2 regions of the Psychrobacillus sp. INOP01 genome follow, and region 1 is predicted to be linked to the other one. Evidence: a T-box and tRNA genes for the amino acid it is inferred to sense, from the RefSeq annotation. Region 1 holds a T-box; the other holds one or more tRNA genes.
The links. The T-box of region 1 lies ahead of argS (arginine--tRNA ligase). A T-box ahead of a tRNA ligase gene usually reads a tRNA of that ligase, here a tRNA-Arg.
Positions count from the first base shown of each region.

Region 2: it has a tRNA-Arg gene. The T-box ahead of argS (arginine--tRNA ligase) is inferred to sense a tRNA for this amino acid. The anticodon was not compared.

Region 1 covers NZ_CP073315.1:231,180-239,219, forward strand. Annotated here, with positions in the region: gene KD050_RS01245 (hypothetical protein) at 123-431, opposite strand; gene KD050_RS01250 (VOC family protein) at 626-973, opposite strand; gene KD050_RS01255 (GyrI-like domain-containing protein) at 1,044-1,490, opposite strand; gene KD050_RS01260 (hypothetical protein) at 1,808-2,284, opposite strand; gene KD050_RS01265 (histidine phosphatase family protein) at 2,804-3,373, opposite strand; gene argS (arginine--tRNA ligase) at 3,662-5,341, opposite strand; T-box leader at 5,377-5,595, opposite strand; gene KD050_RS01275 (GNAT family N-acetyltransferase) at 5,645-6,181, opposite strand; gene KD050_RS01280 (hypothetical protein) at 6,295-6,525, shown strand; gene KD050_RS01285 (ABC transporter permease) at 6,554-7,582, opposite strand; gene KD050_RS01290 (ABC transporter permease family protein) at 7,579-8,040, opposite strand, start outside.
Region 2 covers NZ_CP073315.1:579,043-587,082, reverse strand. Annotated here, with positions in the region: gene sdhA (succinate dehydrogenase flavoprotein subunit) at 1-14, shown strand, start outside; gene sdhB (succinate dehydrogenase iron-sulfur subunit) at 17-793, shown strand; gene KD050_RS03000 (acyl-CoA thioesterase) at 1,054-1,506, shown strand; gene KD050_RS02995 (helix-turn-helix domain-containing protein) at 1,568-1,792, shown strand; gene KD050_RS02990 (MarR family winged helix-turn-helix transcriptional regulator) at 1,870-2,325, shown strand; gene racE (glutamate racemase) at 2,335-3,132, shown strand; gene KD050_RS02980 (XTP/dITP diphosphatase) at 3,258-3,860, shown strand; gene KD050_RS02975 (metallophosphoesterase family protein) at 3,870-4,367, shown strand; tRNA gene KD050_RS02970 (tRNA-Arg) at 4,452-4,525, shown strand; gene KD050_RS02965 (HNH endonuclease) at 4,943-5,860, shown strand; tRNA gene KD050_RS02960 (tRNA-Arg) at 6,119-6,192, opposite strand; gene KD050_RS02955 (amidohydrolase) at 6,639-8,040, shown strand, end outside.

The DNA of each region.
Region 1 (8,040 bases):
AAATTGATGTTTTGGTCATAAAAATAGACCTTCGAAAAGATGGTCAAGATTAGCTAAAGAACCCTATAGTTTAAGTGAATCTTATCATATTTTCAAAAGCTTATTAGTATAAAACTATACCCTTATTCTGCCTCAGCTCCATTTGAATACAGTTCTTTATCTACTTGTATCCATGCTTTCAAACCACTTCTTTCTGGGTATGATTCCATATAAAGCTTGTTCTCTTCTAATAACTCAATACCCTTTGCTGTTAAACGAGCAGTATTTAAAGAAAACCTCTCATTCACTCTCAATACTTTTTCGACATATCCTTTTTGCTCAAGGAAAAAGATAAAGTTCTCAAACTCTCTTTGAGTTAATCCATAATCAGATGCACTGGGGGTGAACGCTTTCTCGTTTATTTCTTTTAAAACACTATAACCTACCCTCAACTATATAAGCCCCTTATAACTATAATTTTAATAAAAGCGTTAAGCCTTCTTAAGTAAACGCACCACGTTAGTTTTTTTAAAAGTAGAAATTTCTTATTTCACTAACCTGCTGCTTTAGTTGAATATATAAAAAATGCTTTACTCCTTCTTGAAGTAAAGCACCCGTTTGCTTAATAGCAAATGATTACAACCCTCTATTTTTCCCAAAGCTCGACCAGTCGACCTTCAGGATCTTTAATCCAAATAAACTTACCAAATTCACTAATCTCTTTTTCCTTTACAAGAGGTACACCAATCTGTTCAAGATGCTTAATAGTCTCGTCTATATTATTTACTTGGAAATTTAACATCACTTGTTGTTCTGTTGGAAAATAACTGTCATTCTCGGTAAAGAAAGAAAAGATAGTCTCATTTCCTGATTGGGGTTTAATCACCGTCCCATTCCATTTATCTATTTCAATCATCAACACTTCACTGTACCATTTTTTTATAACTTCAAGATTCTTAGTTCTCCAAAATATTCCTCCAAAACCTTTTATCATGTATCTAACTCCTGTCTGTCTTTAATTTTTTGTTATTTTAAGTTCCCACTTCAACTATAATGCGATGTTATTAAGGATGAATTGGTAAGTAAATCTCTACTTCTTCCTGACTATTTTCTATTGGATGATAGGTCTCAACAATATGAGATACTAAATCCCTTTTATACCCCTGATCAGCTGCCCATATTAATAATTGGTTATGTACGTTATCGATATTAATTATTTTTCCCCTAGCCATAACATAGGGTTGAGCAATTTCGATATAATCCATCCCCACCGGAACTTCTTTTACAGACTCATTAACAATTACTCCTACATAATAGTGACCTTCCAGGTGGTTAGTATCTCTTTTAGGTTCGAAAAGAGCTATTTCAATACTCGAATGATTTTCAACTTCATCTAAACGAGTTAGAAATTGCTTGGCAAGTTTGGGAACTTCGGTACCAAAATTAACAAAAGCTCCACTGCCTTTTACGCCTACAACTTTAAAAATTTTATTAACCTTCTTAAGATCCATCATTATCCCCCCAAAGACTTTTATAACCACTTATATTCCAATTCTCTTTTAACTACTTGAATTCCTTCTTATGCAATTTATTTATTGAACTAACTTGCTTTGTTAGCTCAATAAATAAAAACGCTTCTCCTTCTGGAAGAAACGCCTATTTCTATACATAGTGTAATCAATAATCTCTAAATGGAAATGGATTCGCAGATTTAAAAAATTGTGGGAATAGTCCTTGATTACCTCTCTTCAAACAGGTTTAGTTTATTTCAATTCCCTAACTTTTTTTCAGTTTTGGTTAAGAATTTTTCCAACGCTTCACTGCTATTTTAATTAGTTAGTGTCAAATAGTAGTATTTTGCATCTTGTAATAAACTACTCAAATCAAATGATGCTTTGAAGGCTATATATATTGCAATTCCTGTTAATATAGATATAATTACACCGCCATCTTTAAGCATTTTTCTATTTTTCTTATATAGGACAAGTGTTGTTATAATAACAATTAATAAGTATGATACCGATGTAATTAGTTTTGCTAATACCAATTTACTATCATTTACAGCATGCATGTAATTTACTAAATCGTCTTTATTGGCAGCACTCTCTTCGATAATAGATATATCTCCTTTGTAGCCAACCTTCCAAGAAAGTTTATTTTTTTCTTTTGTTACGGTGTACTCATAACCCAAAGTTTTTCCATCACCTATAACCCCTAAATATTCCTGTGTATCTTCTTCACTTTGGGAACAAGCAGATAAGATTAAAATAAAACAAAATGACATTAGTAGAATACATTTTTTCATTTAAACTCCCTCCCATCTTTTGGTGAATTCTACATAAATCCATATATAAATCCTGCCCGATTAGTGAGAAAGGATCTTCACTTATTGTAGAAACGCACTCGCTAGCTTAACAAAATTACTTGTTTATTTTTCTCCAAATCAATGCTGCAATAAGAAGTACAATCCCGATATATCCCCCCATAATTTGGTCTAATCAGTTCTAAAGTTCGGAAGGTAAAGTTACTCCCAAAATAACTAGTATCGTAACTGCTAATTGAATAAGATATGTATTGATTTTCGTCATTTTTACTTCTTGTATAACTCCCTCTTCTTCGGCTAAATTGCTTTGTTTGTTGAAGAAAAGTTTTCTGTTACCCTCAACCTTAAAGAGAGTTATATCATATATGTTTATTACCTTTAACTTTTATACGATCAAAAAGAAAATAAGTTACATTTATTAACAAAATCCATTCCTGCTTATTGAACTAAATTGCTGCGTACGTAAAAAAGCGTCTCGGCTTTAAGCAGAAACGCCCCTCTTTAGTTCAACAAGGAATATGTAGTACAACTCCAATGTCTTGCACCTGTTTTTCTTTTGCCTTTCCAACCCATTTTCTGCAATTCATTGGCGATTAACATATTAAAAAAACCATGACCAACTAAAACTACTGATTTATGTTCATTTGTGTAACTAATTAATTGTTGTGAAGCCTTTTTTGCCCTCAATTTCGCCTGCTTTAAAGACTCGCATTTATTAGAATAACCACTAAACCATAGAAGTCTTAAAATTACTGCCCAGTTATTTGGCTTTAACTTTATATTAAAAAATATTGTTGGATTAGCAGGTAACTCTGTTTCTCGAAATAAAGGGTCGGAAATTGTTTTTGTTTTAGGATTTAATAAGCCCGCTGAGACAATAGACCTTTTTAAATCACTCGTAACTACAAGCTTTGCAGTTGCTACTTTTTCAATTGTGACTTTAGGATATGTTGATTCTTCAAACACCCCGTTAAAGTCATATTTTTCAACCCACTTCTTAAACTCTGCAAAAGTTATTTTATCATTTTCTGTCAATTGTGATTTACCATGTCTTATTAATGAAATCTCCATTATGAACTCCTTAATTAACTGTGATTTCTAAAACAAATAACTTATTAATTTCTATAAATTAGTTATAAAACCTTATACTACTAGCATGCTATTTTAGTTTAAGTTTATTTCTTCACACTCTAACAGCGATTTTAACATAAATATCCAATAAAAATCACTTCTACGAAAAACTAGAGAAGTGATTTTTATCCAGCAACTTGTTGAAATATATTAACAAAACTACAATCTATCTCAATATCAATTATGGTGTATATTATAAATGTGTATAAAGAGCTTATAACTCCAGCATTACATTTTCTCGGGAGCTGGTACACCTAAAAGACGTAAGGATTCCTTCAATACAACAGATACCGAAAATGCTAATGTTAACTTAGAAGAAGTCTTTCCATCATCGGCTAAAATTTTTGTATTAGCATAATATTTATTGAACTGGCGCGCAAGCAGTAAACTAAACTTCGCAATTTGAGATGGGTCCGCATGATTAAATGCTTTTTCTACAATACGCGGGAAATCCTCGAGTAGCTGGATAATAGGCCACGCTTCAACTCCATTAGAAGAAAAAGTGAATGCTTCAGCATCGAAGTTACCTTTTTGGAGTAACGAACAAATTCTAGCGATCGTATATTGTACGTAAGGTCCTGTTTCTCCTTCAAAATTAAGCATTTGTTCCAACGAAAACTCAATATCATTCATTCGATCGTTTTTTAAATCATTGAAAATAACTGCTCCTACTCCAACTTGCTTTGCGATTTCCTCTTTATGTTCTAATGTTGGATTTTTCTCAATTATATTATGCTTTGCGGTTTTAATAGCATCAGCTATCACGTCCGCAAGCAATATGACTTTACCTTTGCGCGTAGACATTTTTTTACCGTCTTTGAGCATCATCCCAAACGGTACATGTTCTAGCTGTTTAGACCATTCATACCCCATTTTTTGAAGAACCGAAAATAGTTGCTTAAAATGTAGTGTTTGTTCATTTCCCACAACATAAAAGGTTTTACTCGCATTATATGTTTGATGACGATACATTGCTGCTGCTAGATCGCGTGTAGCATAAAGGGTAGCCCCATCTTTTTTAGTAATAAGACTTGGCGGCATATCTTCGAGTTCTACTACAAAAGCACCGTCAGACTCAATTAACAATCCCTTCTCTTTTAAATCGTCGACCACTTTAGTCATTTTATCGTTATAAAAAGCCTCCCCAGCATACGAATCAAAGTTAACACCCAAAAGTTCATAGATTAATTGGAATTCCTTTAAAGATGCCTCTTTGAACCAATTCCATAAGGATAGTGCCTCCTCATCGCCTTCTTCGAGCGATTTAAAAGCTGCACGAGCTTGTTCATTTAAAGAGTTATCTTTTTCTGCAATGTCATGAAAATGCACGTAAATCTTTAATAACTCTTCAATTGGCGCTGCAAGGATTTTCTCCTTGTTTCCCCATAATTTATAAGCAACTATAAGCTTGCCAAATTGTGTACCCCAATCCCCTAGATGATTAATGCGTATAGCTTCATACCCATTCTTCTCCGAAATATTAGCTAGCGCATTTCCAATTACTGTTGAACGTAAATGTCCCATTGAAAAAGGCTTTGCAATATTCGGTGAGGAAAAATCAATCACAATTTTTTTATGCGTAATACTTTTACTTCCATACTGCTGTTGATCCGACGTTATAGATTGTAAAACTTGGTTTGTAACTAACGTCCGATTGAAGAAAATATTCACATACCCACCAATGACTTGAACATTTGCTATTAAATTATCCAGTAGCTTCGTACTCAACTCTAACGCTATTTGTTGCGGTGCTTTACGTAATTTCTTGGCTAACGTAAAACATGGAAATGCAATATCTCCTAATTCCATCTGCTTAGGCTTTTCTAGTAACTGCTCTACTTGATCAACAGTCCATTCATTTTCTAAAGCATTTGAAATGACATATGCGATTTGATTTGTCAGGTTCATGATTTCTCCTCCAATATAAAAAGCCCTCGTCTCTTATAAGAGACGAGAGCTAAAATTCCCGTGGTACCACTCTAGTTGCCACAATTGTGACCGCTTTTACGTTCGTAACGAGGTGTCTTCCCCGATTTTCCCTACTAGACGTTCAGGATATTTCTCCAAAGTGCGCTTCATCGACCCTTCGTGTATTAGGCTCCCACCACCCCTAACTCGCTTTCCAGCCTCGTATCGATTACTCTCTTCTTCAACGAATTTATCATATAACGATTTTACATATCGTACAAAAAATTCAGGGTGGTGTCAATATCAAATATCCCCTTTTAAAATGGAATACATATACAAATCATCAAATTTCCCGCAAGTATATTCATAGTGTCTTAGTAGTCCCTCTCTTTTAAACCCTTGCTTCTCCACTAACTTTTGTGAAGGGATATTAGCAGGTTCTATTAAAGCTTCGATTCGTTCCAAAGAATAATTATCAAACCCAAACTTAATAACTGCTTCCAAGGCTTCACCTGCAATTCCTTTTCCCCAATATTCTTTGCTTAATTCGAAACCAACCTCAGTGCGGAAATTCTTTGTACTCCTATTAAGAAATCCACAGCTTCCAATAACCTTTCCAGAATCTTTTAGTGTAATTCCCCATCTAATTCCTGAGCCATCTTCTTGAATAGACTGATACCAACCGATTTCATCCAATGCGTCTTCTACAGATTGAAAAGGTTCTAGTCCCATATGTTTTACGACATCCTTGTCTGACAAATAGCGTAACATGTCAGATGCATCTTCGTTTGTAACTTCTCTTAATAATAATCTTGATGTTTCAATAATTGGCATAGTCATTGTTAAAACCTCGATTCATCTGTTAAATAAATTTACATAGCAAAATTGAAAAACCCAAACCTCGAATAGAACAACCTCTCCTTTGTCATATTAACTACAAAGGAGATGATATAATGCCACGAAGAAGTGACAATCAAAATGTGAATTCGACTCCGCATTTTGATGGTGATAAAGAAAATATTATAAATAACCCTACCTCAACTGCTGGGGCAAAGATCGGTATTCAGTTTGAAACAAAAGAGGAGTTTGGACAGGAAGGAAATCCATATAATTATCTCCCAAACCCTGATAAAGAAATGAAAGCATTCACGAAACTAACAAAAGGAAAAAAAGTAGATAAATAATTAGTAAACAAAAACTACAGAGTCCTCTCTATAGTTTTTGTTTTTCTTTATACAGTAACTGCATTTTTTCTTTTAATTGTTGTTGGTTCCATTCAACTGTTCTATCAGAGACAAATGAAACTTTCCTGCGCTTTGGTATTTTCACCTGACCGCTTACTGCTCTTGTATAACCTTCTATCATCGCAGCAATTGCTAAAATGACCAAGGCAAAGCAAATAGCTGGACCAAGTGGTAGCCATGGAACTCCCTGCAAATATCGGAAGGATGACCCAAATAGACCTGCCCATTCATACGCAATCGATTTTGGGGGATCACCCATCATTGGATCATAACTGACATCTGTCCCTCCGATATACAGTTGTAAAAGCCCTAAATGAGTGAAGACAACTAATGTTTCCACGACTTGTTGACCGTATAGGACGAATAGTTTTTCTCGCATCATTGGGAATAGATGTCTTGTAATAATTCGAAACTTTGTTGCACCAAGAGTTCTCGAGGCAAGGATATATTCTTGCTGATATAATAAGTTAGCTTCATTTCCAATAAGAGAAGCAACAATCGGAACCGTAATAATGGCCATTAATACAACTTGGATAACAATACGCTCCCAGACAGTTGTGGAGAATCCTTCCATCGGCTCCCATAACACAGGATAGAGCATTAAAAAGGAAAAAATAGACATCGGTACATAATGAAGAGGATCAATGAAACTATTAATCATGCTACGACGTTTTTGCCAATATGTCCCGATTGCAAATCCCAAGGGCACGGCTATTAGCATACGTACTGCAGCGACCCCCATAGCTGAAATAATCGTATATTTTGCACCGAGCATAATTTTAGCGAACATATCATAGCCATATTGATCGGTACCTAGCGGATGCATCCAGCTTGGCGAAAGCGGTGCTGCCTCGATAACTCGCCCTTTTTCCATTATAAAATAGGTTTGCTTAGGATCTGGACCATTTATCCATTCAAATACAAAGCTTCCGATAAGAAAGAAAGCTATTATGAGAAAACCAAATACAAAATAGGGTTGCTTCCATAGTAATTTCATAAAGCAGCACCTCCACGGCTTGTCCGACGTAAAAAGTACCACTCAAAAAAGCTATATATTATGAACACTGGTATGAAAAAGCTACAAACAGTTATTAAAAATAACTCTCCAGACATATGCTCGCTTAAGTGGAACATAATCCCTGGCATATTGAACATTCGCTCTAGGATGAATAAATTTGACAGCATAAACCACATCGTTTTTTTAGATTGAAAGAAAATACTAATGATAGCATTACGAAAAATATGTATAAGTAAAATGATTACTTTATTAAATCCAAGAGATCTAGCGAGCTCCACATACAATTTTCTTTCTTCCGCTTCAAACGTCAGCATACTTAAGCGGTAAAGCTGAACCATTGGCAATATCATTAGACAAAAAACTGGAAGGAGGTAGATTTTTTCTCCACCAGTAGATGCGATTCGCATAAAAACGCCCGTATGTCTATGGATAATGAT
Region 2 (8,040 bases), 350 kb from region 1:
AAGGGGACAATTAATAATGGTAACAGCGACTGAAACAAAAAAAGTAAAATTTGAGATTTTACGTCAAGATACTCCTGAATCTACACCATATTGGGAAAAATTCGAAGTAAATTATCGTCCGAATATGAACGTTATTTCGGCGTTAATGGAAATTCGTCAAAATCCGGTAAATGTAGATGGTAAATCTACAACTCCTGTAACTTGGGATATGAACTGCCTGGAAGAAGTATGTGGAGCGTGTTCAATGGTGATCAATGGTCGTCCACGTCAATCTTGTTCAGCATTAATCGATCAATTGACACAACCGATCCAATTAGCACCAATGAAAACATTCCCGGTTGTACGTGATCTTCAAGTGGACCGTACACGCATGTTCGATTCTTTGAAAAAAGTAAAAGCATGGGTTCCAATCGATGGTTCATACGATCTTGGAGAAGGACCTCGTATGCCAGAACGCAAACGTCAATGGGCATATGAATTGTCTAAATGTATGACTTGTGGTGTATGTCTAGAAGCTTGTCCAAACGTAAACAGTAGTTCTAACTTTATGGGACCAGCACCGCTTTCACAAGTACGTTTATTTAATGCACATCCAACTGGTTCTATGAACAAGGATGAACGTTTAAATACAATTATGGGAGATGGTGGTCTTGCGAACTGTGGTAACGCACAAAACTGTGTTGTTGCTTGTCCTAAAGGCATCCCACTTACAACTTCTATCGCTGCATTGAACCGTGATACTACTGTTCAAATGTTCAAAGACTTCTTCGGAAGCGACCGTATGGTTGATTAATAGAAATGCGTAAGCGCCTATGTATGCCCCGACAAGTAAATGGGAAGATTTGCAGTCCAACTTGTTTGGACGGAAAAGATTCGCATTTAACCTCGAGGGGCAACGTTTTTCTGCGACGAGCTTTGCGCAGGAGCAAGGCGCTGAAGCTAGACAATTGATGCTATAAGAAAATCTGTGTAGAATATTATTATTCTATGCAGATTTTTTCTTTCTCTGTTACAATAAATGAATATTCATTCATTTTAAAGGGAGTGTAATTTATGAAAGCTAAATACATAGAAGATAGTGCGTCATGGGAGCAGGACTTCCGTTTTTATTCAGAGGTTAGTGTACGTTTTTCAGAAACGGATATGTATGGACATTTGAATAATACAGTTACATTTGCTTATTTTGAGTATGCGCGAATTGAATACTTTAAGCATATTCAACTCATGAATGACTGGTTAAATCCAAAGGGAGAAAAAATTCCGGTAGTCGCTGATTTGCAATGTGATTATGTAAAACAAGTATTCTTTGATGAGTTGCTCCACATCTATGTGAAAGCAAATTCCGTTGGTTCTTCCTCTGTGGATATACATTACATGGCGAAGAACGAAAAAAGTGAAATTGTCTTTACTGGACGTGGATCCATTGTTCAAATTGATAAGAATACTGGTCGTGCTGCAAAATGGTCTAAAGAAGAACGAGAAGTTTTTCAAAAGAGTATTAACTAGCCGTCACCTACCATCCCCGTGCTACATACGTTAGTAGGAGAGTGGATAGGGGGCTATGGCATTGTACGACAATAATCAGCATCGTTCGATTTTGACAAGTAGGGAACGTCAAATTTTTCAATTATTAGTAGAAGATAATTCTACGAAAGAAATTTCAGCTTTGTTATCGATAAGCGAGAAAACAGTTAGAAACCATATTTCAAATACAATACAAAAACTAGGAGTTTCGGGTAGGTCTCAAGCGATTGTAGAATTATTACGATTAGGTGAACTATCGTTGAATTGATATGAATCCTTGCCATTTTCCTCATAACACGTCACAATAATAGAAGAAGGTTATTGTTTTGAGGAGTGAAGGAATAGATGGCAGAGGATATAAATAAGACAATATTAGATCAGGACCAAGTTGCTTTTTTAGAAAAAGAGCTTCGACATATATCTGGAATCATTAAACAAAAGGGTCGACAGATTTTAAGTGCCTACACTATTACGCCTCCACAGTTTGTAGCACTTCAATGGCTACTCGAGCTTGGTGATATGACTATCGGAGATTTATCCAATAAAATGTATTTAGCTTTTAGTACAACTACGGACTTAATTGATCGTATGGAAAAAAGTGACCTTGTAAAGCGTATAAGGGATGAACAAGACCGTCGTGTTGTTCGTATACATTTGTTAGAAGAGGGCGCACGAATTATAGAAGAAGTTATAGATAAACGACAACAGTATTTAGAGGATGTACTTCAACAATTTGATCAAGCTGAAGTTGCAAATTTATCCATATTATTAGAAAAATTACATCAAGAGATGAAGAACTGAGGAATTGACGTGAAAGCCCCAATTGGTGTTATAGACTCTGGAGTTGGTGGGTTAACAGTTGCGAAAGAAATTATGCAATTACTACCGAATGAAAAAATAATTTATATTGGTGATACAGCCAGATGCCCGTATGGTCCTAGAACAAGCGAAGAGGTACGAAAATTTACCTGGCAAATGGCTAATGCTTTAGCAAAAATGAATATCAAAATGCTAGTAATTGCGTGCAATACTGCAACTGCAGTAGCACTCAATTCTTTAAGTAATAAGATGCCTTTTCCTGTTATTGGTGTAATTTTCCCTGGTGCTAGAGCGGCGATTAAAGCAACAAAAAGCAGTGAAATAGTAGTGCTAGGTACAAGCGGTACTATCAAAAGTGGTGCGTATGAGGAAGCCATTGCTTCTTTAAATACGTCTAGTAAAGTGATTCCACTGGCATGCCCCACATTTGTACCACTTGTAGAAAGTAATGAATACGAAGGTGAATTTGCTCGAAATATGGTAATGGAAACATTAACGCCACTAAAGAAAGAGCAATTTGATACCGTCATTTTAGGTTGTACGCATTATCCACTTTTGCAAAAGCATATTGAAGAGGCAGTTGGGAATCATGTAAATGTCCTTTCTTCTGCGGAAGAAACTGCTCATGATGTAAAAGAGTATCTAAATTACCATGAACTTAGTAATCCAATTAAACAGAAAGAAACACCAATATTTTATACGACAGGCTCTGTGCCAATATTTAAAACGATCGTAGAGAAATGGTTGGAAATACAGAGTGCAGATGTTCGAACAATTTCATTCAAATGACCCTGTTAGCTTGAGAATCCTCGAATAGCGGGGTCTTCTTTTGCTTGCAGGGTATTGTTAATACACCTAATGTACACCCTTAGGTAAGTTGGCTTTTAAAATTAGAGAAAAAGGACGAGATATCATTGAAACAGATTATTATTGCTACTAAAAATATAGGGAAAGCCAAAGACTTTGAGGCTTTGTTTAACCCACTTGGATATGAAGTTAAAACGCTACATGATGTGGCGGAAGAAATGGATATAGAGGAAACAGGCGCGACCTTTGAAGAAAATGCATTATTAAAAGCTACTTCCTTAGCAAACCACTTACAAACGATGGTTATTGCAGATGATAGTGGTTTAGAGATTGACGTACTTGATGGGCGTCCAGGTATCTATTCTGCCCGTTATGCAGGCGAAGAGAAAAGTGATGAAGCAAATATCGATAAAGTGCTTAAAGAGCTAGAAGGTATCAAAGAATCAGAAAAAACGGCGCGGTTTGTATGTGCTATTGCCGTTGCATCCCCAAACAAAGAACCTTTCACTGTCAGAGGAACATGTGAGGGAATAATTGGGACCGAAAGAAAAGGGACGAATGGATTTGGATATGACCCAATCTTTTATGTTCCCTCCCAACAAAAAATGATGGCTGAACTAACAGCGGAGCAAAAGGGAGCTATTTCTCATCGAGGCAATGCGATAAAAAAACTTTCATTGGGTCTGAAAGAAATAATTTCTGAAGGATAGGTGAGGGAAATGAAGCTATTAATAATGAGTGATACACATAGTGCAACTAACATAATGGAAAAAGTCATTGAGCAACACCAACAGGAAGTGGATGCGATTATTCATTGTGGGGATAGTGAGTTAAATGCAAGTTACTTTGTTGATACTCCTATTCATGTTGTTCGTGGAAATTGCGATATAGATGATCGATTTCCTCTAGAGGAGTTATTTTCTGTCCAAGATGCCAAAGTACTTGTAGTTCATGGTCATAAATACAATGTAAAATCGACTTTAATGCCTCTTTTTTATCGAGCAAAGGAAGTACAAGCCTCAGTAGTTTGTTTTGGTCATTCGCATTTAATTGGAGCAGAAATGCAGGAAGGTATTTTATTTATCAATCCTGGCAGTCTTCAGCAACCTCGTGGACGTAAAGAAAAAAGCTACGCAATAGCTGAAAAAAACGAGGATTCTTGGACAGTTCTGTTTTATTCAGATGAACATATACTACTTGAAAAAGTAACTTTATAATTTTTTGAAATAGTGTTGACTTAACTTCATTATCATTATATAATAAATCTTGTCTTTCCTATCAGTTTAGGTGGGGGAGTACTTGTCTCAGTAGCTCAGCTGGATAGAGCAACGCCCTTCTAAGGCGTCGGTCGGGGGTTCGAATCCCTCCTGGGACATAATATTAAAGGCTATGAACTCTTGGTAAATAAGAGTTTGTGATTAGACAGGGATTAAGTCAGGACTTCGGTCCGAGACTTAGTCCCTTTTTTTATCCCTATCATTTTATGCAAAGTCAGACACGAAACTATCTTCCGATTCTATTGAATGGGGGATTTTTTTATGACAAAGTAAACTGAGCTTGTTTGAAGTATACTATGTTTAAGATAATATTAAGGTAATTGCAGAGCGAATAGGTACCATTTTTCAATACGTAACTCAATCATAGCTGAAATGCTATAATTGGGTTAAGAATCTATTGTAATGTTGTTATATTAAAGTGAAGGTATTATAGTTACGGAAATAATGTAAATTACGAATAGTATTAGGTTTTTGAGGTATTTGAATTGAACTGTAATTTAGGGAGTGTTCTATAAATGAAAAGCTTCATTGTTATGCAAGGAGAAACATATCAGGAAGAAAGAGAATTAGGTATTATTAGGTCTCCACAAAAAGACAGTGGAGGACAAGTACCCCATTCATGGCTAAGAATGAAGGAAGTAAATGAAGGAGACCGTATCTTTCATTATGTCAAAGGAAATATTGTTGCGATTAGTGTTGCTAAAACTGGATGTCAGGTAATATCTAAGACTTTAAGTATGGAAAGTCATAAGTACTCGTCTGATAATGGATATTCAGTAGAGCTAGAATATCATGAATTAGAAGAGCCTTTAAATGTCCATTTAAACTTCAATGAGATTTTAACACTGCTTCCAATAAAGTATTCACCATTTCAACAGGATGGAAATGGAAATTCAGGTTATTTATATCCTTGTAATGAACAACTTGTCATAAAATTATTAGAACTTATAAGTGATCTGAACATCTACCGAGTAGATGTGGAGCAGCTTGAATTAGCAATTGGTACAGTACGCCGTACGGAGCGTAACACCATTATTCCAATGATTGCTGAAATGGAATCTGAAGTAAAATTAAAGATACGTAAAGGCCAAAAAAAGTTTAGGGAAGACTTATTGCCATTGTGGGAAAATAAATGTGCTTTGTGCGATATTGTATTACCAGATTTACTTCAAGCAAGTCACTCTAAACCTTGGAAAGATAGTACGCATAATGAAAGGATAGATCCTTATAACGGTATACTCCTTTGCTGTAATCATGATGCTTTATATAATAAAGGTTATATTGCATTTGATGGACAAGGAAGATTACATATTTCTGCTTCTATTCCAGAGGATGATTATTTAATTTACAATATCTATCAAAAAAAGAAGATTGCTCGATATGAAGAGAATAAACCGTATTTCAAGTGGCATAAAAAGAATATATTTCATTAGAAAAAGAAGTCCTATTTTGGACTTCCTTTTTTTCTAATGCTCTTATTTAAAGTTCAAACTAGGAGAAGGGTTGTTTCTAGATGTTAGGCTAATAATTTTTCGATATAAAGTGTTTAGGATTCTTAATTCAGAATGCAACTTTACGCTTTGTACTAGCCTTCAAAAACTCTTTGAACCAGGTTGCGCTAACATTTAATAACACAAAAAAGGCTACACAAGTCAGTGATTCAACTTGTATAGCCTTTATAAGTTTGTGTATGTCCCAGGAGGGATTCGAACCCCCGACCGACGCCTTAGAAGGGCGTTGCTCTATCCAGCTGAGCTACTGAGACCAGTGCACCCCTAAGGGATATATGGTTATTTTTGATGTAATTCAGGGATCCGTTCATTTTATGTTATTAGACCGAACTACCTACATTCTTATCTTATCACCAAAACCAGCTTGATGGAAGATATTTAATTATTTAGATAACCATTATATTCTAAGTGCACAATGTTTGGTTAAAGTGAATTTTGATAAGGAGGTCGGACTCATCTCCAGATTTTCTAACATTTACATTTAAGATGCTACAAGTGTATCTTACCAACTTAAAGTTTCGAGTAGTATTATGCCGACTAACCGAAGTTCCGCCGATTTGTGGCACATATAGAACTGTTCTACATTTTTACAGGATTACATATAATTTAAAAAGACGGAATATTGTAAAATATCTAAATATTTAACTAGAATTATGGAGAGATTACTTTATAATAAATATAAATAAAAGGAGGGAAGAATGTGAAAACTATTTTTATAAATGGTCAGATATACACGATGAATCCGAAAGAACCTATAGTGCAATCGATCTTTACGCTTAATGAACGAATCGTGGATATGGGGACGAATGAAGAAATTCTACTTCAATGGGGAAGAAATGGAGCCGAAATTATCGATTTAGAAGGTAGGACTGTTTTGCCAGGCTTAATAGATAGTCATTTACATATTTCAAGCGTCGGTATCAACTCTAAGGAACTGGATCTCACTAAAGTAAAATCTACAGATGAATTACTAAATTCCATCGAGAAATGGGTAGTTAATATAAAACCTGGTGAGTGGATTTTAGGAAGGGGTTGGGATGAAAATGTATTTCCAGATAAGAGGATTCCAACTATTGAAGAATTAGACAAGGTTTCGTTGAATACGCCGCTTTTTTTACCTCGTATTTGTGGACATGCGTTTTTGGTCAATAGCAAAGCTCTGAAAATATGTGGCTATCATCCAGATATGAATATTCCCTACGGCGGTACGATCGTATTAGATTCTATTACGAACAAACCTAATGGATTATTGTTGGAAACTGCATCAACAGTAATTTCCAAACATATTCCAGAAAAAAGCTATGAGCAATTAAAGAGTGCTTTACAAGCGGGCTTGCAACAAGCTATTCGTTTAGGGTTAACGAGTATTCACACTAATGACCCAAATTACCTTGGAGGCGCGCGTCAAACATATAGATTATTTGATGAACTTATCAATCAAGATGGAATTGGACCTCGTAGTAATCTATTAATAGATTATGATTATTTAGAGGAAATGAAGACCTTTGGTATGAGCACAGGGTATGGTAATGACAAGGTTATGATAGGAGCGATAAAATTATTTGCTGATGGAGCATTAGGTGGTAGGACAGCTCATCTATCAGAGCCATATCTTGATGATCCAGATAATGTTGGAAATGCGATGTACGATAATGAGGTTTTATTTCAAATAATACGTGACATTAGGCTGCAAAGTATGCCTGTAGCAATACATACGATTGGGGATCAGGCCCTTACTGATGTCCTTGATATTTTAGATCAATTTAAACCGTCCAAATATCGTGATAGGCTCATTCATGTTTCTATATTGAATGAACAATTAATCCAAAGATTAAGCAGTCCTCATCGAATGGTGGATCTGCAGCCTAAATTTGTTTCAAGTGATTATCCTTGGATTGAGGATAGACTCGGAAAACAAAGAGCGAGGTTCGCGTATCCTTTTAAAAGTCTCCTAGATAAAGGTGTAATAAGTGCTGGAAGCTCTGATGCTCCAATTGAACCTTTAAATCCTTTATTAGGTATTCATGCGGCTATTACTAGAAAGAAGGCTGGAGAAAGCCATTATGGATATAATGAGCAAGAAAAATTATCAATGTATGAAG